Regions from separate parts of the Streptomyces sp. NPDC034086 genome, predicted to be linked through region 1. Evidence: riboswitches for the same ligand, from Rfam matches in the RefSeq annotation. Region 1 holds a riboswitch; the other holds the start of a gene.
The links. A riboswitch is a leader RNA that binds a small molecule or an ion and turns the genes downstream of it on or off. The one in region 1 is predicted to bind glycine.

Region 1 (11,018 bases):
GCGATGGTGGTCTCGAAGCCGTCAGGCTTGCCACAGGCCTTGAGGGCCTCCTTGGCCTTGGCCTCCTGCGGCTTGCCCTTCGTCAGACCGAAGGGGTCGTAGCTCTTGTCCGAGCCGGGGACGCCGGCCGGCAGCATGTTCGCGCCGAGGTCACCGCTGGTCGGGCCGCCACGGGCGGTCTGGAGGGACTTCGGGTCGGCCGCGTAGATGACGGCCTTGCGGCACTCGATGTTGTCGAACGGCGCGACCGTCTGCGGGAAGGCGAAGTAGCGGATGTAGCCCGTGAAGGGGTTGTCCGCGTTCTTCTTGAGGTTCGCGTCCTTGAGGATCTTGTTCTTCGCGGCCTGCTGGACACCGGTGCCGTCGACGGCCATGTCGATGTCGCCCGAGAGCAGGCGCTGGTCCATGTCGTCCGGGTTGGTGGTGACCGTGAAGGAGACCTTGTCCGGCAGGCCCTTGCGGATCGGGTCCGTCTTCGGGTCCCAGTTCTCGTTGCGGACGAAGGTGGCGCCCTTGCCGGCGGTGAAGCTCTCGACCTTGTAAGGACCGGTCGACACCGGCTTGTTGGTGTAGGTGGCGCCCGTGTCCTTGCCCATCGGGACCGGCGAGGAGGACGGCATGGCCAGCAGGTAGCTGAAGTCCGAGTTGGCGCTCGCCAGGTTGAAGACGATCGTCCTGTCGTCCGGCGTCTCGACCGTCTTCAGACCCATCTTGTTGGGGTCCGTGTCCTTGTACGGGCCGGGGTACTTCTGGCCCTGGTCGAGGAGGTCGATCAGGTAGGTCGGGCCGCCGGACAGGACGTCCTGGGCGAAGACGCGCTCGACGCCGTACTTGATGTCCTTCGAGGTGATCGGCGTGCCGTCCTCGAACTTCACCCCCTCCTTGAGCTTGAGGGTGTACGTCTTGCCGTCGTTGCTGATGACCGGCAGGGCCTCGGCGAGGTCCGGGACCACCTTGGTGCCGTCCTTGCCCGGCTTGGCGTCGTAGGCGAGCAGGCTGCGGACGTAGAGCCGCTGCATGTTCCACACGAAGCCGTAGTAGGCGCGCGCCGGGTCGAGGTAGTCGACGTCCTGCGGGGACCAGAGCTTGAGCTCGCCGCCCTTGTCCTCCGAGGGGTTGATCACGGCGGTGGCGGCACCGCTGTAACCCTTGCCGCTGTCGCCGTCGGCCTTGCTGTCGGTCTTCTTGTCCCCGTCGCCACCGCACGCGGCGGTCATCGAGAGGGCGGCGATCACGGCGGTGATCGCGAGAGCCTGCTTTCTGCGGATCACGATTGTCCAACCTCCATAGATGGTGAAGCGAAGAAGCGGTTCAGCTGCCCTTGGGGTCGAGTGCGTCACGCAGCCCGTCCCCGAAGAGGTTGAACGCCAGGACGGTGATGAAGATCGTCATGCCGGGGACCACCATGTACATGGGGTCGTCCTGGTAGATGGGGACGGCGTCGGAGAGCATCTTTCCCCAGGAAGCGGTGGGCGGCTTCACGCCGGCGCCCAGGAAGCTGAGGGCCGCCTCGGTCAGGATGTTGGTCGGGATGATCAGCGTGGCGTAGACGAGGATCGGCGCGACCAGGTTGGGCAGCAGCTCCTTGACCAGGATGTAGCCGCGGCCGGCTCCGAGGCTGCGCGCGGCCTCGACGTACTCGCGTTCACGCAGGGAGATCGTCTGGCCCCGGACGATACGGCCGATGTACGGCCAGCCGAAGAAGCCGATGACGAGGATGAGCACGCCCATGCGGACGCCCGAACCCTCGAACCCCCACACGGAGTTGGGGACGACGGAGACCAGGGCGATGGTGAACAGCAGCTGCGGGAAGGCCAGCAGCAGGTCCATCAGGCGGCTGATGATCCCGTCCACCCAGCCGCCGAGGAAGCCGGCGAGGGCGCCCAGGAGGCTGCCGAGGACGACCGAGACGAAGGCCGCCAGGAAGGCGACGACCAGCGAGATGCGGGCGCCGTAGACGATCCGGCTGAACACGTCGCGCCCGTTGGTCGGTTCGACGCCCAGCAGGAAGTCGGAGCTGATGCCGCCGAAGGAGCCGAGCGGCGTGCCCAGGTCCGGGTCGATCATGTCCTCGTGGAACTCGTTGGGGTCGTGGCCCAGCAGGTTCACGATCAGCGGCGCGAAGACCGCCACCAGGATCAGGAGGATCACGATCACGCCGCCGGTCAGCGCGACCTTGTCGCGCTTGAGCCGCATCCAGGCGATGCGGCCGGGCGAGCGGCCTTCGATGGCCTTGGCAGGGACGTCGGCTACGGACACGGGTGCGGGTGTTTCCGCGCTCGTGTCGTGCAGTGGTGCCGTCATCGTGGTGGGGACCCCTCTCGGCCGACGGGTGGGTCGGCCCATGCCCGCCGCTGTGGCGGCGTTGGTGCGGAGTGGCGCTCGAGTGCTCGGGGCACGTGAACGCGTACGAGGTGCGAGGTGCTGGCAGTGCTGGCAGTGCGGCCGTGCTGTGGGTGGAGCAGGGTGCGGTGCGGGCGGTGCGGTGCGGCTGAGGTGCGCGAAGTGCGGGAGCGCCGTGTCGGGACGAACGGCGGAACCACGCGCCGAACCGCGTCCGCGAGGACTGACCGGCTCTTGGGTGGGGAGTCTTCATCGGGCGCTCGACCAGCCGCCAGACCCGCAGATGAATGGATGCGCAACCGTGATCTGAGGCCGTGGTTCCCGTTATCCGGACTCCGCTGACGGCTCAGCGGAGCAAGACCGTCCGTTCGGTACGCAAACGGACATCAAGGCCAACTCAGTGGAGTACCGCGTCAATTGGACGCCCGTCTGCGGCGATATCCGGACAAGGCGAAGGCCGCCGGGAACGAGGGTTCCCGGCGGCCCGGTGTCCGTCGGAGGGGCCCGTCTCAGGGGCCGGGCGCACCCGGCGAATCCCTGTGGGGAGCTCGGGGAACGCGCCCCCGGAGCCCCTGGAGCGGGTCAGTAGGCGGCCGCCTGCCCCTCGCGGTCGTAGAAGGGGCGGGTCTGCGCACGCAGCCACATCGCCACCGGATCGTGCTCGTCCGCCAGCGCGACCGTGCACACCGGAACCCCCTCGGGCACGGCGCCGACCGACTGGCGCATCATCTCCCGTACGGATTCCAGCGCGGGCGCCGAGGCGTCGTACAGGTCCAGCCCCACCGCGAGGTACGCCGACCCGAGCGAGGGCTGCACCCAGGCGCGGCGCAGCGACCTGACGGCCGGCGTCCGGTGCGCGTGCTGGGTCAGCAGTCCGTAGAACTGCGGGAGTTCCAGGGCCGGCTCGGACAGCCGCAGCGGCCCCGCCGGCATCCGGTCCAGGCCGGTGGCGACGCGGCGCAGGTCGGCCCACGGCACGCCGAGGCCGCCGCCCCGGTCGTGCGGGTTGATCCACAGCCCCCAGCGGTCCGGGTACAGGGCGCGGGCGATGTCCCGGCCGGTGACGACCTCGTAACCGCGGTTCCAGCCGCTCGCGGCCAGCTCCTGCGGGGAGGTCACGCAGGGGGCGTAGCCCAGCCCCTCGACCTCCATGCCGCCGTACTGGGCGTCCGGCGAACCCGGCTGCCCCTGCCACAGCAGCATCCACAGCCTGCCCTCGGCGAGGGCGCGCAGGAATGCCTCGTAGCTCTCATAGCGCCCGGGAGTCACCTGGCGCAGCATGTGCTCGACCTGCCCGGCCGCGGCCGTGCCTGACGCACTCACCCGGTACCCCTCTTCGTCTTCTTCCGCCCGTCGTCCACACGTCCCGACCAGCTTAAGCGGCGCTACGGCAGGTAGAAGGGGCGTACGCGCTCACGAATCCAGTCCGTGACCGGGTCCTCGGCGGCGTCCAGCAGGATCAGCTGCACCGGCCAGGGCGCCGGTACGCGGGCCAGGGCGCGGCCGAGTGCCTCCAGCGGGGCGTCCCGCGCCGTGGGGTCCCATCCCGTCAGCCGGACACCGATGTAGAGCTGGGGGTCGCCGCCCTCGACGCTGGCGAGGCAGCGGTGGGCGGCCGCGACCGCTCCGGTGGCCCGGAACTCCTCGGCGGCGGCGGCGAGGAAGTCCACCGGGTCGTCCTGCCAGTCGGGTTCGAACAGCCGGACGCGGCCGCCGGTGGCCGGGCCGTCGAGTTCGGTACGGCCGGTGCGGCACAGCTCCGCGACGGCGGCGGGGGGCAGCGGGACCCCGACGGCGCCCTCGGGGTTCAGGGCGATGCCGAGCTGCGGGGGCAGGCCGCGGGCGAACTCGACCGCGGGGGCGACCGCGAAGTCCATGCCGGGGCCGGCGGCGAAGCGGAACTGGGCCTCCGAGCTGTAGACGGGGACGTACGCCTCGCCGCCGATCAGCATCGTGGGGAGGTCGAGGGAGGTGCTGTCGGGGCCGCCGCCCCGGGGCAGCGGCACCCAGACCCGGCTGCGGCCGAGCGCCTCCAGGATCTGCGGGCCGGCGTCCGCCCGGCCGAGCACCGCTCCGAGCACCTGCTCCAACTCGTTCGCCGGCCAGCCGTTGCCCGTCATGTGCGCCCGCTCTCCCTGTTCCGCGCCGATGTCGCCCCGAGGCTACCCCGGCCTCCGGCGGCGGGCCGGGGCGGGCGGCTTCGCGGACGCCGCCGCCTCGGGCGTCGGGCCTCAGGCGTCGGGCGTCGGGCCTCGGGCCTCAGGCGTCGAAGGCGATGCGGTCCAGGGCGGAGGCCGCCCGGCGGTCCAGGAGGGTGACCGTGGCGCAGCCGCGCGGGGGGCGGCCGGCCTCGGCGGCGGCCAGCAGGCGGGCGACCGCGCCGCGGTGACGGGCGAAGGCGTAGGCCGACACCCGGCGGCCCCGCGCCGCCTGCCCGGCCAGGGCCTCCTCGGGGGTGGTGTCGAGCAGCAGCAGGTGCAGGGCCCGGCCCCGCTGCCGGGCGACGGCGGCCAGCAGGGCCCGCACCCACGACTGGGTGCCGCAGTCGTGGACCACCACAGAGGCGCCGGAGCGCAGCTCGCGCCACAGCCCCCGGTAGTGGGCGGCGCGCACCAGCGGCCGGTACACCGCGTACGGCAGGGCGGACGGCATGCGGCGCTCCCAGCGCTCGCGGGTGTCCTGGGAGTCGACGCCGGTCTCGGCGGCCCGCTTGATCAGGGTGCTCTTGCCGCCGCCCGGCAGCCCGGACACCACGACGATGTCGCCGGCGGCGTAGCCGAGCCGCCGCGGCCCCACGGACCGTCCCCGCAGGTCACGCACCGGACCGCCGGCCGCCGCGGGGCGGGCCGCGCTCCGCGGTGCCGGGACCGCCCCGACCGTGCCCGTGGTCGTCACCACTCCGAACCTCCGCACAGTGAATCGTCTCCCCCCGAATCGGGCCGCGAGGGCCCTTGCCCACTGAATGTAAAGAGACGGTAATCCGCCGGCCGCGGTTGCGGGCGGGCGTTCCACGGCGCGGACGGCCGGCCGGCGCGCGCGGCGGCCTCCGCGGGCCGCCTGGACCGCACGTTCTTGCGGGCCCCACTGCCCCCTCCCGCCCGTCCCGTGCAATGATGTGCGCCATCTGGACACCAAACTGCATACCGGCCGCTTGAATCCGCGCGGGAGAGTCCCGGCAGGCCGCGAGGCCGTGCCCGGGCGCCGAAGGAGCAAGTACCTCCCTTGAATCTCTCAGGCCCCGTACCGCGTGGATGAGGCAGATCTGAAAAGCGAGCCCCCGCCGCGTCCGTCCCCGACGGCCCGGCGCGTGCTCCACCCAAGGTGCAAGTCGGCGTTCCCCCTCCGGGAACTCTCGGCGAACCTCTCAGGTTCCGATGACAGATGGGGAGGAACCTCCTCGTCATGTCATGCCCTGGGACCCGGGAGCCACACCCATGAGCACTGCCCCCCGCCTGACCGCGCTCGACGCGCTGCACCGCTCGCTCGGTGCGACCATGACCGACTTCGCGGGCTGGGACATGCCGCTGCGCTACGCCAGTGAGCGCGACGAGCACAACGCCGTGCGCACCAAGGCCGGCCTGTTCGACCTGTCCCACATGGGCGAGATCACCCTGACCGGCCCGGAGGCCGTGAAGGCCCTGGACTACGCGCTCGTCGGGAACATCTCCACCGTCGGCGTCGGCCGCGCCCGCTACACGCACATCTGCCAGGAGGACGGCGGGATCCTCGACGACCTGATCGTCTACCGCCTCGGCGAGACCGAGTACATGGTCGTCGCCAACGCCTCCAACGCCCAGGTCGTGCTGGACGCGCTCACCGAGCGCGCCGCCGGCTTCGACACCGAGGTCCGCGACGACCGTGACGCGTACGCGCTGATCGCCGTCCAGGGCCCCGAGTCCCCCGGCATCCTGAAGTCGCTCACGGACGCCGACCTGGACGGCCTGAAGTACTACGCCGGCCTGCCGGGCACCGTCGCGGGCGTGCCCGCGCTGATCGCCCGCACCGGCTACACCGGCGAGGACGGCTTCGAGCTGTTCGTCTCCCCCGAGCACGCCGTGGAGCTGTGGCAGGCGCTGACCGAGGCGGGCAAGGACGCCGGTCTGGTGCCGGCCGGGCTGTCCTGCCGCGACACGCTGCGCCTGGAGGCGGGCATGCCGCTGTACGGGCACGAGCTGACCACCGCCCTCACCCCCTTCGACGCCGGGCTGGGCCGGGTCGTGAAGTTCGAGAAGGAGGGCGACTTCGTCGGCCGCGCCGCCCTGGAGGCCGCCGCCGAGGTCGCCGCCACGAAGCCGCCGCGCAAGCTGGTCGGTCTGGTCGCCGAGGGCCGCCGCGTCCCGCGCGCCGGCTTCCCCGTGGTCGCCGGCGGCGAGGTCATCGGCGAGGTGACCTCCGGCGCCCCGTCCCCCACGCTGGGCAAGCCGATCGCGATGGCGTACGTCGACGCGGCGCACGCCGCGCCCGGCACCTCCGGCGTCGGCGTCGACATTCGCGGTACGCATGAGCCCTACGAGGTCGTGGCCCTGCCCTTCTACAAGCGGCAGAAGTAGCCCTCGTACCGGGCTCCACCGTCTCAGCACGCAAGACCACCGTTCGTATCCACCTCCCCGCATCCAGGAGAATCAGGTCATGAGCAACCCCCAGCAGCTGCGTTACACCAAGGAGCACGAGTGGCTGTCGGCCACCGAGGACGGCATCGCGACGGTCGGCATCACGGAGTTCGCCGCCAACGCGCTCGGTGACGTCGTCTACGCCGACCTCCCCGCGGCCGGCACCACCGTCACCGAGGGCGAGACCTGTGGCGAGCTGGAGTCGACCAAGTCGGTCAGCGACCTGTACTCCCCCGTCTCCGGTGAGGTCGTCGAGTCCAACCAGGACGTCGTGGACGACCCCGCCCTGGTGAACTCCGCTCCCTTCGAGGGCGGCTGGCTGTTCAAGGTGCGCCTGTCGGAGGAGCCCAAGGACGCGCTCTCCTACGACGAGTACACCGCCCTCACCGCCGGTAACTGACCCCAGGGGATCCTGATGTCCGTTCTGAACACCCCTCTCCACGAGCTCGACCCCGACGTCGCCGCCGCCGTCGACGCCGAGCTCGTGCGCCAGCAGTCGACCCTGGAAATGATCGCGTCGGAGAACTTCGCTCCGGTCGCCGTCATGGAGGCCCAGGGCTCGGTCCTGACCAACAAGTACGCCGAGGGCTACCCGGGCCGCCGCTACTACGGCGGCTGCGAGCACGTCGACGTGGTCGAGCAGATCGCGATCGACCGCATCAAGGCGCTGTTCGGCGCCGAGGCCGCGAACGTCCAGCCGCACTCGGGTGCGCAGGCCAACGCCGCCGCGATGTTCGCGCTGCTGAAGCCGGGCGACACGATCATGGGCCTGAACCTGGCCCACGGCGGTCACCTGACCCACGGCATGAAGATCAACTTCTCCGGCAAGCTCTACAACGTGGTCCCGTACCACGTCGACGAGACCGGCCAGGTGGACATGGCCGAGGTCGAGCGCCTCGCCAAGGAGTCCAAGCCGCAGCTGATCGTCGCCGGCTGGTCCGCCTACCCGCGCCAGCTGGACTTCGCCGCGTTCCGCCGGATCGCGGACGAGGTCGGCGCGTACCTGATGGTCGACATGGCCCACTTCGCGGGTCTGGTCGCCGCGGGCCTGCACCCGAACCCGGTCCCGCACGCCCACGTCGTCACCACCACCACGCACAAGACCCTCGGCGGTCCGCGCGGCGGTGTCATCCTGTCGACGCAGGAGCTGGCCAAGAAGATCAACTCCGCGGTCTTCCCGGGCCAGCAGGGCGGCCCGCTGGAGCACGTGATCGCCGCCAAGGCCGTCTCCTTCAAGGTCGCGGCCTCGCCGGAGTTCAAGGAGCGCCAGGAGCGCACCCTGGAGGGCGCGAGGATCCTCGCCGCCCGCCTGGTGCAGGACGACGTCAAGGCCGTGGGCGTGGACGTCCTCACGGGCGGCACCGACGTGCACCTGGTCCTGGTCGACCTGCGCGACTCCGAGCTGGACGGCCAGCAGGCCGAGGACCGCCTCCACGAGGTCGGCATCACGGTCAACCGGAACGCCATCCCGAACGACCCCCGGCCGCCGATGGTCACCTCGGGCCTGCGGATCGGCACGCCGGCCCTCGCGACCCGCGGCTTCGACACCGAGGCCTTCACCGAGGTCGCCGAGATCATCGCCCAGGCGCTGAAGCCGGACTACGACGCCGCCGCCCTCAAGGCGCGCGTCTCGGCCCTGGCCGCGAAGTTCCCGCTGTACCCGTCGCTCTAGGCGCGGCCCTGGGGGGCCCGGCCGTGTTCTCGCACAGGGCCGGGCCCCTTTTCACGGCCCGGGCCGCCGCCGGGCCCCGGCCCGGCGGCGGCCCGGCCGGACGCCCGTCCCCCGGGCGGCCGAGGCCGAAATCACTCGGGGCGACGCCCCGGCGCGGGATCCGACCCCCGCATGAACGACGTACGCTGCTATAGCAGGGCAAGGGCGCCCACCGGCGCTCTTTGCCCAAACCTCCGCAAAGTCCGCCCATCCGTCGGCTGCCCCCGCTACCCCCGCGGGCAGCTGGACGGGTCGTTGTTTCCCCGTCACAGCGGGGAGGTTCCGGGAGTCCGCCAGTGGCCATCTCCGTTTTCGATCTCTTCTCGATCGGCATCGGTCCTTCCAGCTCGCACACGGTCGGTCCGATGCGCGCGGCGCGCATGTTCGTGACGCGGCTGAAGAAGGACGGCGCCCTCGCCCAGACCGCCTCCGTCCGGGCGGAGCTCTTCGGCTCCCTCGGCGCGACCGGCCACGGGCACGGCACGCCCAAGGCGGTCCTGCTCGGCCTGGAGGGCCACTCCCCCCGCACGGTGGACGTCGAGAGCGCCGACGACGAGGTGGAGCGCATCCGCAGGAGCGGCAAGCTGCGTCTGCTGGGTGCGGAGATAGGCGGTGCCCACGAGATCGACTTCGACGAGCCGAACCAGCTGATCCTGCACCGCCGCCGCTCGCTGCCCTACCACGCGAACGGCATGACCCTCTTCGCGTACGACGCCGCCGGCGCCCCGCTGCTGGAGAAGACCTACTACTCGGTCGGCGGCGGGTTCGTCGTCGACGAGGACGCGGTCGGCGAGGACCGGATCAAGCTCGACGACACGGTGCTGAGGTACCCCTTCCGCTCGGGCGACGAGATGCTGCGCCTGGCCAACGAGACCGGCCTGTCGATCTCCTCCCTGATGCTCGAGAACGAGAAGGCCTGGCGCACGGAGGAGGAGATCCGCGAGGGCCTCCTGGAGATCTGGCGCGTCATGCAGTCCTGCGTCTCGCGCGGCATGTCCCGCGAGGGCATCCTGCCGGGCGGTCTGCGCGTCAAGCGCCGGGCCGCCTCCACGGCGCGCCAGCTGCGCACCGAGGGCGACCCGATGATGCACCGCAGCGAGTGGACGACGATCTACGCGATGGCCGTCAACGAGGAGAACGCGGCGGGCGGGCGCGTGGTGACCGCTCCCACGAACGGCGCGGCGGGCGTGCTGCCGGCGGTCCTGCACTACTACGTGAACTTCGTGCCCGGCGCGGACGAGGACGGCGTGGTCCGCTTCCTGCTCGCCGCGGGCGCGATCGGCATGCTCTTCAAGGAGAACGCCTCGATCTCCGGCGCCGAGGTCGGCTGCCAGGGCGAGGTCGGTTCCGCCTGCTCGATGGCGGCGGGCGCCCTCGCCGAGGTCCTGGGCGGCACCCCCGAGCAGGTCGAGAACGCCGCCGAGATCGGCATGGAGCACAACCTCGGCCTGACCTGCGACCCGGTCGGCGGCCTCGTCCAGATCCCCTGCATCGAGCGCAACGGCATGGCCGCCGTCAAGGCCGTCACCGCGGCCAAGATGGCGATGCGCGGGGACGGCAGCCACAAGGTGTCCCTCGACAAGGTCATCAAGACCATGAAGGAGACGGGCGCCGACATGAAGGTCAAGTACAAGGAGACGGCGCGCGGCGGGCTCGCGGTCAACGTGATCGAGTGCTGACCCCGTAGCGGTCTCCGTCGGGAGCAGGGAGCGGGCCGTGGCCGGAAAGGGGGCCGTGCGGCCCGGCCCCTCGGGACCTTCGGCCCCGGAGGGCGCCCACGGGCGGCGGTAGCGTGCGGGGAGGGGCGCGGAACGGCCCCCGCACGACGAGAGGCGACCGCCGATGGCCACCATCACCGACCACCGACTCCTGCCGCTGCGGCTGGAAGCCGCCCCCCTGGCCGTCCCCCTGACCGGCCGCTTCGTCTACCGCACGGACCGCCCGTACGAGGTGGCCGTCGACCTGCGGGGCGCGGGGGCCCACCTCGCCCGCTGGGTGTTCGCGCGCGAGCTGCTGCTCGACGGGCAGCACGCGCCCACCGGCGAGGGCGACATACGGGTGTGGCCCGGCTGGAACGGCTCGGAGCCGCGCGTGCTGCTCGGCTTCAGCAACGGCGAGCGCGGCTGCGTGGTCTCCGCCCGCGCCAGGGACGTGCGCGCGCTGTGCCGGCGGATGACGGAGCTGGTGCCGCGCGGGCAGGAGCGGCGCCACTACGACCTGGACGCGCAGCTGAGCACGCTGCTGGCGTCCTGAGGGGCGGCGCGTGGAACCGCGCGCGGCCCGGCGGTGTCCTAGGAGGTGACAGGCAGTCCCCGTCTCACGGAACCGGGGAGACATCATGCGTCACCCGCACC
Region 2 (11,018 bases), on a different contig from region 1:
AAACTCCGCAAACGAGGCAGAGAGTGGGCGCGCGGCCATTGCCCCAAAGCCCACCTCTGACCCCAGAATGCGACAGCTCCGTCCGCACTTTCCCCCGTACCACCGGTCTCCCAAGTGAGAGGCGACCCACCATGCCGCTGCATGTCCCCCCGGCTCCCGCGCCCGCCCTGCGCAGCGTCCTCGCGGCACTCGGTTCCCCCACCGCCGTCCACGAGGCGCACACCCCCGCCCTGCGCTCGGTCCAGGGCCCGATGACCGCCGAACTCGCGCTTCCGGTCCACGTGCTCGACCGGCTGGGCGTGTCCGGCCACACGGCCGCCGGCCGCCCGCCCCGCACCCGGCTCACCGGCTGGCGGTTCCTGATCCGCAGCGGCGACCGCTTCATCGCGGCGGCCGACACCCGCCTGACCCCGGACGGCTGGGTCTTCTCCCATTTCTTCGAGGGCCCCTACGTCGCCGCCACCGAACGCGCCCTGCGCCAGGCGGAGTCGCTCGGCAAGGCCTACCAGCCCCGGCTGCTGTCCGTGCCCGAGCTGTACATGCTGACCCTGTGGCTGCACGGGGCGGTGGGCGCCGACGCCGCCGCCGGCCTCCCCGCCGCCGCCGACCTGCTGGTCCCGCTGGCCCCGGCGCCGCCCGGGATCGCCCCCTTCCGGCCGCATCCCGTTTCGGAGCTGCTGCCCGTACTGACCCACCGGCTGACCCGGGCGGCCCCGCCGGCCCCGCCCACCCTGGCGGCCCCGGCGGCTTGACCCGGGTGACCCATTCGGCCTAGTCCGCTCGGGCCAATGCGAACCACCCGAAATGACAGGGGAGTTGGCGTGAACCGCCCGCACGGGTGATGCGTCCTCATTCCAAGAGGACAGCTGCCGGGAAATACCTGCGAAGCAGCCGTCCTGGGGCAACACTGAGGACATCCTCCCCGCAGGTGCGGGGACGACCCAGGGGGACGGCCATGAACCACGCATCGAGCCGTAGCGAACAGACCACACCGCAGCGAAAGAACCCATCCATGTGCCAGCACCAGCCTGCCTGCCCGTCATCAGAATCCGCCGACCGGGAGGCCGCGCGCCCGGTGGCCAACCACCCGGAACAGGGCTGGAGCCTGCTGTGCAACGGCGTCCTGCTCTTCGAGGACACCGGTGAGCTGCTGCCGGACGGCCAGATCATCGCTCCGCACCGCCCGCTCGCGGTGGCCTAGCACGGGGCCTGACCGCGCGGCGAGGGACGCACGGACGAAGAACGGACGACGAGAAGAAGGGGCCGGTCCCCGGAGCCCCATGCTCCGGGGACCGGCCCCTTCACCGTGTCACCGACCCGTCAGCGACGGGACGGCCGCCGTGTCAGTGGTCGTACTCGTCCAGCGGCGGGCAGGAGCACACCAGGTTCCGGTCGCCGAAGGCGCCGTCGATCCGGCGCACCGGCGGCCAGTACTTCTCGGCGGCGGAGACGCCCCCGGGGAAGACGGCCTCGTCGCGGGTGTACGGGTGGTTCCACTCGCCGCCCAGCGCCGCGGCGGTGTGCGGGGCGTTGGCCAGCGGGTTGTCGTCCACCGGCCACTCACCGCCCGCGACCCGCTCGATCTCGGCACGGATGGCGATCATCGCGTCGCAGAAGCGGTCGATCTCGACGAGGTCCTCGGACTCCGTCGGCTCGATCATCAGCGTGCCGGCCACCGGGAAGGACATGGTCGGCGCGTGGAAACCGTAGTCGATCAGGCGCTTGGCGATGTCGTCGACGCTCACGCCCGTGGCCTTCGACAGCGGGCGGAGGTCGATGATGCACTCGTGCGCGACCAGGTCGCCCGGACCGGTGTAGAGCACCGGGTAGTGGTGCTCCAGGCGCTTGGCGATGTAGTTGGCGCCGAGCACCGCCACCTGGGTGGCGCGCTTGAGGCCCTCGCCGCCCATCAGGCGGACGTACGACCAGGAGATCGGCAGGATGCCCGCGGAACCCCACGGCGCGGCCGAGATCGGGCCGACGCCCGTCTCCGGGCCGGCGGCCGGCTGGAGCGGGTGGTTGGGCAGGTACGGGGCCAGGTGGGCCCGGACACCGACCGGGCCGACGCCCGGGCCGCCGCCGCCGTGCGGGATGCAGAAGGTCTTGTGCAGGTTCAGGTGCGAGACGTCACCGCCGAAGTGACCCGGCTTGGCGAGGCCCACCAGGGCGTTCAGGTTCGCGCCGTCCACGTACACCTGGCCGCCGGCCTCGTGCACCTGGGCGCAGATGTCGGCGACGTGCTCCTCGAACACACCGTGCGTCGACGGGTAGGTGATCATCAGCACGGAGAGCTCGTCACGGTACTGCTCGATCTTGGCGCGCAGGTCGTCCGCGTCCACCTCGCCGTCGTCGGCGGTCTTGACGACGACGACCTTCATGCCGGCCATCACGGCGCTGGCGGCGTTGGTGCCGTGCGCGGAGGACGGGATGAGACAGACGGTGCGCTGCTCGTCGCCGTTCGCGCGGTGGTACGCGCGGACCGCGAGCAGGCCGGCGAGCTCGCCCTGGGAGCCGGCGTTCGGCTGGATGGAGACCTTGTCGTAGCCGGTGACCTCGCAGAGACGTTCCTCCAGCTCGTTGATGAGCGTGAGGTACCCCTGGGCCTGCTCGACCGGGGCGAAGGGGTGCAGCTGGCCGAACTCGGGCCAGGTGACCGGCTCCATCTCGGTGGTCGCGTTGAGCTTCATGGTGCAGGAGCCCAGCGGGATCATGCCGCGGTCCAGCGCGTAGTCCTTGTCCGAGAGCTTGCGCAGGTAGCGCAGCATCGCGGTCTCGGAGCGGTGCTGGTGGAAGACGGGGTGCGTGAGGTACGCGTCCGAGCGCAGCAGGCCCTCGGGCAGCGCGTCGGCGGTGGTCCCGTCCAGGGCCTCGATGTCCGCGGTGACGCCGAAGGCGGCCCAGACGGCCTCGAGGTCGGCGCGGCGCGTGGTCTCGTCGCAGGCGACCGAGACGTGGTCGGCGTCGGCCTGGTACAGGTTGACCCCGCCCTCGCGGGCGGCGGCGACGACCTCGGCGGCCTTGCCGGGCACGCGGGCGGTGACGGTGTCGAAGAAGGAGCCGTGGACCAGCTCGACCCCGCCGGCCGTCAGGCCGGCGGCGAGGAGCGCGGCGTAGCGGTGGGTGCGGCGGGCGATCGTCTTCAGGCCGTCCGGGCCGTGGTAGACCGCGTACATCCCGGCCATGACGGCGAGCAGCACCTGCGCGGTGCAGATGTTGCTGGTGGCCTTCTCGCGGCGGATGTGCTGCTCGCGGGTCTGCAGGGCCAGGCGGTACGCCTTGTTGCCGTCCGCGTCCACGGAGACGCCGACGAGGCGGCCGGGCAGCGAGCGGGCGTGCTTGGCCTGGACGGCCATGTAGCCGGCGTGCGGGCCGCCGAAGCCCATCGGGACGCCGAAGCGCTGGGTGGTGCCGACGGCGATGTCCGCGCCCAGCTCGCCGGGGGAGGTCAGCAGCGTCAGGGCCAGCAGGTCGGCGGAGACGGTGACGATCGCGCCGAGCTCGTGCGCCTGGTCGATGACCGGCTTGATGTCACGGACGGCGCCGGAGGCGCCCGGGTACTGGAGCAGCACGCCGAAGACACCGCGCTCGGCGATCTCGGCCGGGATGCCCTCGGACAGGTCGGCGACGACGACCTCGACGCCCGTGGGCTCGGCGCGGGTCTCGATCACGGCGATGGTCTGGGGCAGCGCGTCGGCGTCGACGAGGAAGACGCCGTCCTTGACCTTGCCCACGCGGCGGGCCAGCGACATGGCCTCGGCGGCCGCGGTGCCCTCGTCGAGCAGGGAGGCGCCGGAGGTCGGCAGACCGGTCAGGTCGGCGACGAGGGTCTGGAAGTTCAGCAGCGCCTCGAGGCGGCCCTGCGAGATCTCCGGCTGGTACGGGGTGTAGGCCGTGTACCAGGCCGGGTTCTCCATGACGTTGCGCAGGATCACCGGCGGGGTGAAGGTCCCGTAGTAGCCGAGACCGATCATCGAGGAGAGCACCTGGTTGCGGTCGGCGAGCGAGCGCAGCTCGGCCAGCACCTCGGCTTCGGTGCGCGCGCCGGGCAGGTTCAGCGCCTCGGCGGTCTTGATCACATCCGGCACCGCGGCGGCGGTGAGCTCGTCGAGGGAGCCGTAGCCCACCTGGGCGAGCATCTTCGCCTGCGCTTCGGCGTCCGGGCCGATGTGACGCTGCTCGAAGGGGATGCCCCGCTCGAGCTGGGAGAGCGGAATGCGGTTGGCGGTCATAACGGAGGCCTCCTGGTCGTATGACCTGCGAGGGGCACCACGGCGCGGGCACCCGGACGGCCTCCCCCTCTGTCATCTCAACCTGAGAGCTTCACCGGAGCCGCGGGGTTCGCCCGAGAGCTCCGGCTTTCACCGTCGGTGAGGAGAAGCACCGGTACTGCGGGTCCGGAGCCTGCCCCTGCTTTCCAGAGTGGCCTCGTCACGTGCGGTACGTATGCCTGAGAGATTCCGGGGAGGATTTGCTCCTTCGGCGCCTCCGTCGTACTCACTCGGAGGACTCTCCCGCACAGGGTCAACAGCCGTCACCCAGCCTACCAGCGAGGATCTCGACCCTCCCTCGAGTGGCCCCCTCTTCAAATATGCACTTTTGTAGTCATGACGGATGAGCTCTGCATCACTGCGACCGTACGGAGGGACCGTGCAGACCGACATCGATCCGCGCAGCCTGATCGGCCGCAAGGCGTTCGACCGCAACGGCGCCAAGATCGGCACCGTGGACGAGGTCTACCTCGACGACGCCACCGGCGTCCCGGAGTGGGCCGCAGTGCGGACGGGCCTCTTCGGCCGCGACGCCTTCGTCCCCCTGGAACCCAGCGAGGTGGTGGACGACGCCCTGCGCGTGCCCTTCGAACGCTCCCTGATCAAGGAGGCCCCCGACTTCGGAGTCGGCCGCCACCTCTCCCCCGAACAGGAGCTCCGGCTCTACCACCACTACGGCCTCGACGTGGCCCTCCCCTCCGACTTCCGGCACCCCCGCCCGGGGGACGTGCCTTAAGAGCCGTCCCCCACCAGGGGCAGCGGGTCCGCAGCCTCCAGCTCCGGGTCGTCCAGCCGGAAGGTGCGGACCCGGCCCGGGGCCGAACCGGGCTGCTCGAACCGTACGGTCACCCGCCCGACCCCGCTGCCCTGCACCCACCCGGGCCCGTACACCGCGTGCCGTACGTCGCTCCCGGCGGCCCAGTGCCGCACGGGAGCGGCCCCGGTGCCCTCCAGGGCCTCCGCCGGCTCCTCCTGGACTTCCCCGGCCCCGGAGGACTCCGCGGCGTCCTCGCCGGCTCCTGCGGCCCCCGCGCCCGCCTCCTCCGCCTCCGCGGCGGCGGCCAGCGCCTGGGCGAACAGGTCCTCCTGGGTGTAGTCCGCGAGCCCCGTCACCCCCACCCCCAGCAGCCGCACGCCGCCGGTGGTGTCCACGCCCTCCAGCAGCCGCGCGGCCGCCTCGCGCACCACGGCCGCGTCGTCGGTGGGCCCCCGCAGCGTCTCGGAGCGGGTCAGGGTCGAGAAGTCGTACCGGCGGACCTTCAGGACGATCGTCCGCCCCGAGTGCCCTGAGCCGCGCAGCCGGCCCACGCAGCGGTCCGCGAGCCGCTGCACCTCGTTCCGGATCCGTACCCGGTCGTGCAGGTCCACGTCGAAGGTGTCCTCGACCGACACGGACTTCGCGTCGCGCTCGGCGACCACCGGCCGGTCGTCCAGACCCAGCGCCATCCGGTGGAGCCCCACCCCGTGCGCCCTCCCCACCATCCGCACCAGCTCGTCCTCGCCCGCCTCGGCCAGCTCCCCCACGGTGGTGATCCCGGCCCGGCGCAGGTGTTCCCCGGTGGCCGGCCCGACACCCGGCAGGGTGCGCACCGACATGGGCGCGAGGAGCTCGCGCTCGGTCCCGGGCTCGATCAGCAGCAGTCCGTCCGGCTTGGCCTCCTCCGAGGCCACCTTGGCCAGCATCTTGGACCCGGCGAGCCCGACCGAGGCGCTGAGCCCCGTGAGGGCCAGGATGTCCGCCCGCAGACGCTCCCCCGTGGCGCGGGCGCTCGCCGAGTCGAAGGCGGCCCCGCCCGCCTCCAGGTCGACGAAGGCCTCGTCGAGGCTGAGCGGCTCCACCAGCGGCGACAGCTCCCGGAGCAGGCCCATGACCAGCTCGCTGACCTCGCGGTAGAGGGTGAAGCGCGGGATCAGGTAGGCACCGTTCGGGCAGAGCCGGCGGGCCTGCGCGGTCGGCATCGCCGAGTGCACCCCGAACCGCCTGGCCTCGTACGAGGCGGTGGCCACGACCCCGCGCGGCCCGAGCCCTCCGACGATGACGGCCTTCCCGCGCAGACTGGGCTTCGACGCCTGCTCGACGGAGGCGTAGAAGGCGTCCATGTCCAGGTGCAGGATGGTCGGCGCGGCTCTCACCGTACCGATGCTGCCCCATGCTACTGACAACGCGGTATCCGTCGCCGCGGCCCGCGTCCCGCCGGAGGGGCGCGGGCGCGGGCTCAGACGGCCCGGTTCCGGCGGGCGGCCAGCTCGTCGGCCGGGTTGTGGCCGACCAGGGTCTCCCCGGTGTCCACGCGCTCGCCGTGCAGCTGCGCCAGGGCGTTCTCCACATCGCGCCAGACGACGCCGACCGCGATGCCGAAGACGCCCTGCCCGCCCTGGAGCAGGCTCACGACCTGGTCCGGCGAGGTGCACTCGTACACGGTCGCGCCGTCGCTCATCAGCGTCATGCGGTCCAGGTCGGAGAAGCCCCGGTCGCGCAGGTGCTGCACGGCGGTGCGGATGTTCTGCAGCGCCACCCCGGTGTCCAGGAAGCGCTTGACGATCTTCAGGACGACCACGTCGCGGAAGCTGTACAGCCGCTGGGTACCGGAACCGTACGCGGGCCGCACGCTCGGCTCCACCAGCCCGGTCCGCGCCCAGTAGTCGAGCTGCCGGTACGTGATCCCCGCGGCGGCGCACGCCGTCGGTCCGCGGTAACCGACCTGTTCGGACACCGGGCCGTCGTTTCCCGGTCCGACCGGCGCGGGCGCCGGCTGACGGTGCACGGAACCCGCCGCACCACCGTGCAGCGGGTACGGCCCACCATCGCTCCGCGCGGGGGTGCCCCCGGTCGTACCGTCGCCCGTGATCCTCACGCCGACCCTCCGTCCTTGACCTGCCACCTCGAAGGTAGGCAGTGACCAGGGGTGCGTCAACGATCGCCACACTCGGCACGCCGAGTGATAATCACCCTGAGAGTGGTTTCCCGTACCCCATTGCGGGGAAAGGCTACTTGAATGGGCTGACAGTTCCCGGTGGATGACGCGGCCGTCGGCGCGGCTACTGGGGGCCCGTTCCGAAGTCCTCGGGCGAGATCTGGTCGAGGAATTCGCGGAACTTCTCCACCTCGTCCTCCTGCTCGTCGGGAATGGCGATTCCGGCGTCGTCCAGCACGCCGTCACTGCCGTAGATCGGCGTTCCCGTGCGCAGAGCCAGCGCTATGGCGTCCGACGGCCTCGCGCTCACCTCGACCCCGCTGGCGAAGACCAGCTCCGCGTAGAAGACGCCCTCCCGCAGATCCGTGATCCGGACCTCGGTGAGCTCCTCGCCGACCGCGTCCAGCACGTCCTTGAACAGGTCGTGCGTCAGCGGCCGGGCAGGGGCCATGCCCTGCTGCGCGAAGGCAATGGCGGTCGCCTCCCCAGGACCGATCCAGATGGGGAGGTACCGGTCGCCTCCCACTTCACGCAGGAGCACGATCGGTTGGTTGGAGGGCATTTCCACCCGGACACCCACAACGTCGAGCTCGTTCACACAGCAACCCTAGGACCTGCCCGGCAGGTTTGGGTAGTCGGGGCTCCCCCGGGACCCGTCCCGTCAGTGCGGACGCAGCCCGAGAGCGGCCTGGACCAGGGCCTCGTGGAGCCGTACGGAGAGCCCCGCCAGCTCCCTCATGGTGGCCTCGGCATGGGCTCTGGTCTGCGGATTGCGGTGCCGGCGCAGCGGGGAGACGAGCTGCTCCACCAGGCCGGCCTCCCGGTCGGCGGCCGCCTTCATGCCCCGCAGGTGCCGGGGCTCGAGACCGAACCGGCCCAGATCCGCGATCAGCCGGGCCACGGTGACGGTCGCGGCGTCGAACCCGCCGCCCGGCGCCTCGCAGACGAGCCCGTACGACTCCCACTCCTCGAGCTGCGCCTCGTCCACCTCGGCGGCGGCGACCAGCTCCGCCCGGCCCACCCGGGCCGCCGTCGGCCGCTCCCCGCCGGTCTCCGCGCCCCCGGCGGAGGGCTGCGCGGGATCCACCGACTCCCCGTGCGCGGCGGGCGCGGGGATGCGGATCTGCTCTCCGCGGTCGAGCGCGTCGAGCTGTTCCCGGATGACCTTCAGCGGGAGGTAGTGGTCCCGCTGCAGGCGCAGGATGCGTCCGAGCCGCTCGACGTCCGCCGCGCTGAACTTGCGGTATCCGGAAGGTGTGCGCCGGGGCTCGACCAGACCCTCCGCCTCCAGGAAGCGGATCTTCGAAATCGTGACTTCGGGGAACTCGTCCCGCAGCGTGGTCAGCACCGTACCGATGCTGACCAGCTGTCCGGCCGAGCCGGCGGTGCCGTTCTTCGGGGCACCGCCCGTCGGGGTACGCAGCATGGAACCTTCCCTGGGTCCCCCCGGAGGGTGTCCGGGGGTGGGGTTCCCCCCGGACGGTGTCCGAGGGGGTCAGGCGCCCCGCAGGCTCGCGTAGAAGACCAGCCGGTACTTGCCGATCTGCACCTCGTCACCGTTGTGCAGGGCGACGGACTCGATCGGCTCGCGGTTCACGTACGTGCCGTTGAGGCTGCCCACGTCGGCGACGGTGAAGCCGCCCTCCGGGCTCCGGCGGAATTCGACATGCAGGCGGGACACGGTGATGTCGTCCAGGAAGATGTCGCTCTGCGGGTGCCGGCCCGCAGTGGTCAGTTCGCCGTCCAGCAGGAACCGGCTGCCCGAATTGGGCCCGCGCCGCACGATCAGCAGGGCGGAACCGGGCGGCAGCGCCTCCACCGCGGCCTGGGCCTCGGGGGAAAGGGAAGACGGCGCGTGCTGGCCCGACCCCTCGGCCTCGTAGGCCTCGAGGCCGGAGATCGAGATGGTGGACGTGGTCTCCGAAGCGCGCTCCGGCGTCAGACCCGGCCGCAGCGGCGCCCCGCAGTTGGAGCAGAAACGGCTCGCCGCGTCGCTGCGGTGTCCGCACCTGCCGCACGTCTGCTCGGCCGACATGGACGGCTCCTCGCGCCGCGGCTGTCCCGCGGAGGTACTGGTGGCATAGGGGTCGGAGGCAAAACCTCCACCCGCACTGGAGCTTGACGGTTCACCGAAACCTATGCGTCCGGAACCGGCCGGGTCGACGGACGACGCGCCGCCTCCCACCTGGTCACCCGCGCCGGCCACCTCGTCGCGGAAGAGCGGCCTGTCGCCCTGCCCCTCCGCTCCCGGCTGCCCCGCACGATGCCGCGAGCCACCGCTTTCCTCGTTCTTCTTCTTGCCGAACAACTTCTCAAACAACTTCACGGGCGATTCCCCTTGACCGAAACAGACCCGCCCGTGGGGCAGGACGAACTCTGCATGCACACACCTGCCGACCCGGACATCCTGACAACGTCCGTAACCACCAGACAGTTTCCACCACGCACGGCGACTTCCATGCGTCGACCCCCCGCAGGCGCCGGCCCGCGTGAGACCGTCCGCACACCGCTGCGCGTCACGACGATGACGACCGAGCGTAGTCAGGCTGCTTCGCAGCCCGCAAGGCATCCACAACGATCTTCGCCGACCGTGTGACGGCAACGGTGGCCTGTTCCTTCTCCATGGTCTGCACGACACCTCCCGGGATGTTGAGCGCGGGCTCCAGATCCTGCGGTTTGCCGATGACCTTGAACTCGTAGGGCTGTGTGATCTTCTTACCGTCGATCCCGACCCCGCCGGCCTCGTCGGAGAAGTACGAGCCCGCCACGACGCGCACCCCGTTGATCTGGATCGCCTCCGCCCCGGCCGCCCGCAGCTCCTGGAGGGTGTCCAGCAGCTGGTCGGACCGCACCTGCCCCTTGGCGTCGGTGATCCGCAACGTGATCCCCGGACCCTGTGCGGCCACCGTACCGGCCAGGATGCCCAGTTGGCGCTCCTTCTCAACCGTCTGCCGACGAGCCTCCTCGGCCTGGTTGGAGCTGCTCTGCAGTTCCTTGCGCTGGTCCTCCAGCCTCTGCTTCTCGTCCTCCAGGCGCTGGGTCCGCCCGTCCAGCTCGTCGAGGATCCGTACCAGGTCCTCCTGGCGGGCACCGCGCAACGGCGCGCTGGAGTCGCTGTTGGAGCGGACCTGGATCGCGAGACCGAGACCCAGGACGAACAGCAGCAGCGCGACGATCAGTTGGGCCCGGCTGAACCGGGGCGGCCACAGCCCGGCGGCCAGGCGCTGGCGACCGGTCTCCTCCGGCACGGCCGGCCCGGGCCGCGGCGGGGGCTCCTGGGGCCCGGGCGGTTCCGACGGCGGCCGCTGCTGCGGCTGCCCGGGCTCCTGGCGCTGTTGCGGCTGCTGGGGCTGCTGGGGCTGCGGTCCGGGCTGCCCGGGGACCTCCGGCTCGCCGGGCGGGGTGTTCTCCGTGCTCATCGGCCTCACGCCCGGAAGACGTGCCGGCGGATGGCCGCGGCGTTGGAGAAGATCCGGATGCCGAGGACGACGACCACACCCGTCGACAGCTGCGAGCCGACGCCCAGCTTGTCACCCAGGAAGACGATCAGCGCGGCCACGACCACGTTCGACAGGAACGACACCACGAAGACCTTGTCGACGAAGATGCCGTCCAGCATCGCGCGCAGACCGCCGAACACCGCGTCGAGCGCGGCGACCACGGCGATCGGCAGATAAGGCTCCACCACGGCCGGCACCTCGGGCCGGACCAGAAGCCCGACCACCACTCCGGCCAAGAGGCCCAGTACCGCGATCACGACGCACCCTTCTTCGGCTCTTCTGCTGTGGCTGAGCGGACGGTCAGGCTCGACGCCGCCGGGAGCCGCACCTCGTCC

Region 2: it holds a riboswitch for glycine, as region 1 does, so the genes downstream of both, gcvP (aminomethyl-transferring glycine dehydrogenase) here and gcvT (glycine cleavage system aminomethyltransferase GcvT) in region 1, are expected to answer to the same signal.

Annotation. Positions count from the first base shown of each region.
Region 1 covers NZ_JBVISM010000002.1:720,934-731,951, reverse strand. Annotated here, with positions in the region: gene ACZ514_RS08750 (ABC transporter substrate-binding protein) at 1-1,217, opposite strand, end outside; gene ACZ514_RS08745 (ABC transporter permease) at 1,312-2,304, opposite strand; gene ACZ514_RS08740 (enhanced serine sensitivity protein SseB C-terminal domain-containing protein) at 2,926-3,666, opposite strand; gene ACZ514_RS08735 (enhanced serine sensitivity protein SseB) at 3,729-4,463, opposite strand; gene ACZ514_RS08730 (AAA family ATPase) at 4,603-5,238, opposite strand; glycine riboswitch at 5,496-5,599, shown strand; gene gcvT (glycine cleavage system aminomethyltransferase GcvT) at 5,778-6,893, shown strand; gene gcvH (glycine cleavage system protein GcvH) at 6,973-7,353, shown strand; gene glyA (serine hydroxymethyltransferase) at 7,369-8,625, shown strand; gene ACZ514_RS08710 (L-serine ammonia-lyase) at 8,961-10,343, shown strand; gene ACZ514_RS08705 (SsgA family sporulation/cell division regulator) at 10,507-10,917, shown strand; gene ACZ514_RS08700 (AMIN-like domain-containing (lipo)protein) at 11,003-11,018, shown strand, end outside.
Region 2 covers NZ_JBVISM010000009.1:242,755-253,772, forward strand. Annotated here, with positions in the region: gene ACZ514_RS21840 (hypothetical protein) at 132-752, shown strand; gene ACZ514_RS21845 (DUF5999 family protein) at 1,013-1,201, shown strand; gene gcvP (aminomethyl-transferring glycine dehydrogenase) at 1,344-4,229, opposite strand; glycine riboswitch at 4,426-4,524, opposite strand; gene ACZ514_RS21855 (PRC-barrel domain-containing protein) at 4,648-5,004, shown strand; gene ACZ514_RS21860 (DNA polymerase IV) at 5,001-6,401, opposite strand; gene ACZ514_RS21865 (MerR family transcriptional regulator) at 6,485-7,123, opposite strand; gene ACZ514_RS21870 (bifunctional nuclease family protein) at 7,308-7,781, opposite strand; gene ftsR (transcriptional regulator FtsR) at 7,845-8,609, opposite strand; gene ACZ514_RS21880 (FHA domain-containing protein) at 8,679-9,569, opposite strand; gene ACZ514_RS21885 (DUF881 domain-containing protein) at 9,700-10,602, opposite strand; gene ACZ514_RS21890 (small basic family protein) at 10,608-10,940, opposite strand; gene ACZ514_RS21895 (DUF881 domain-containing protein) at 10,937-11,018, opposite strand, start outside.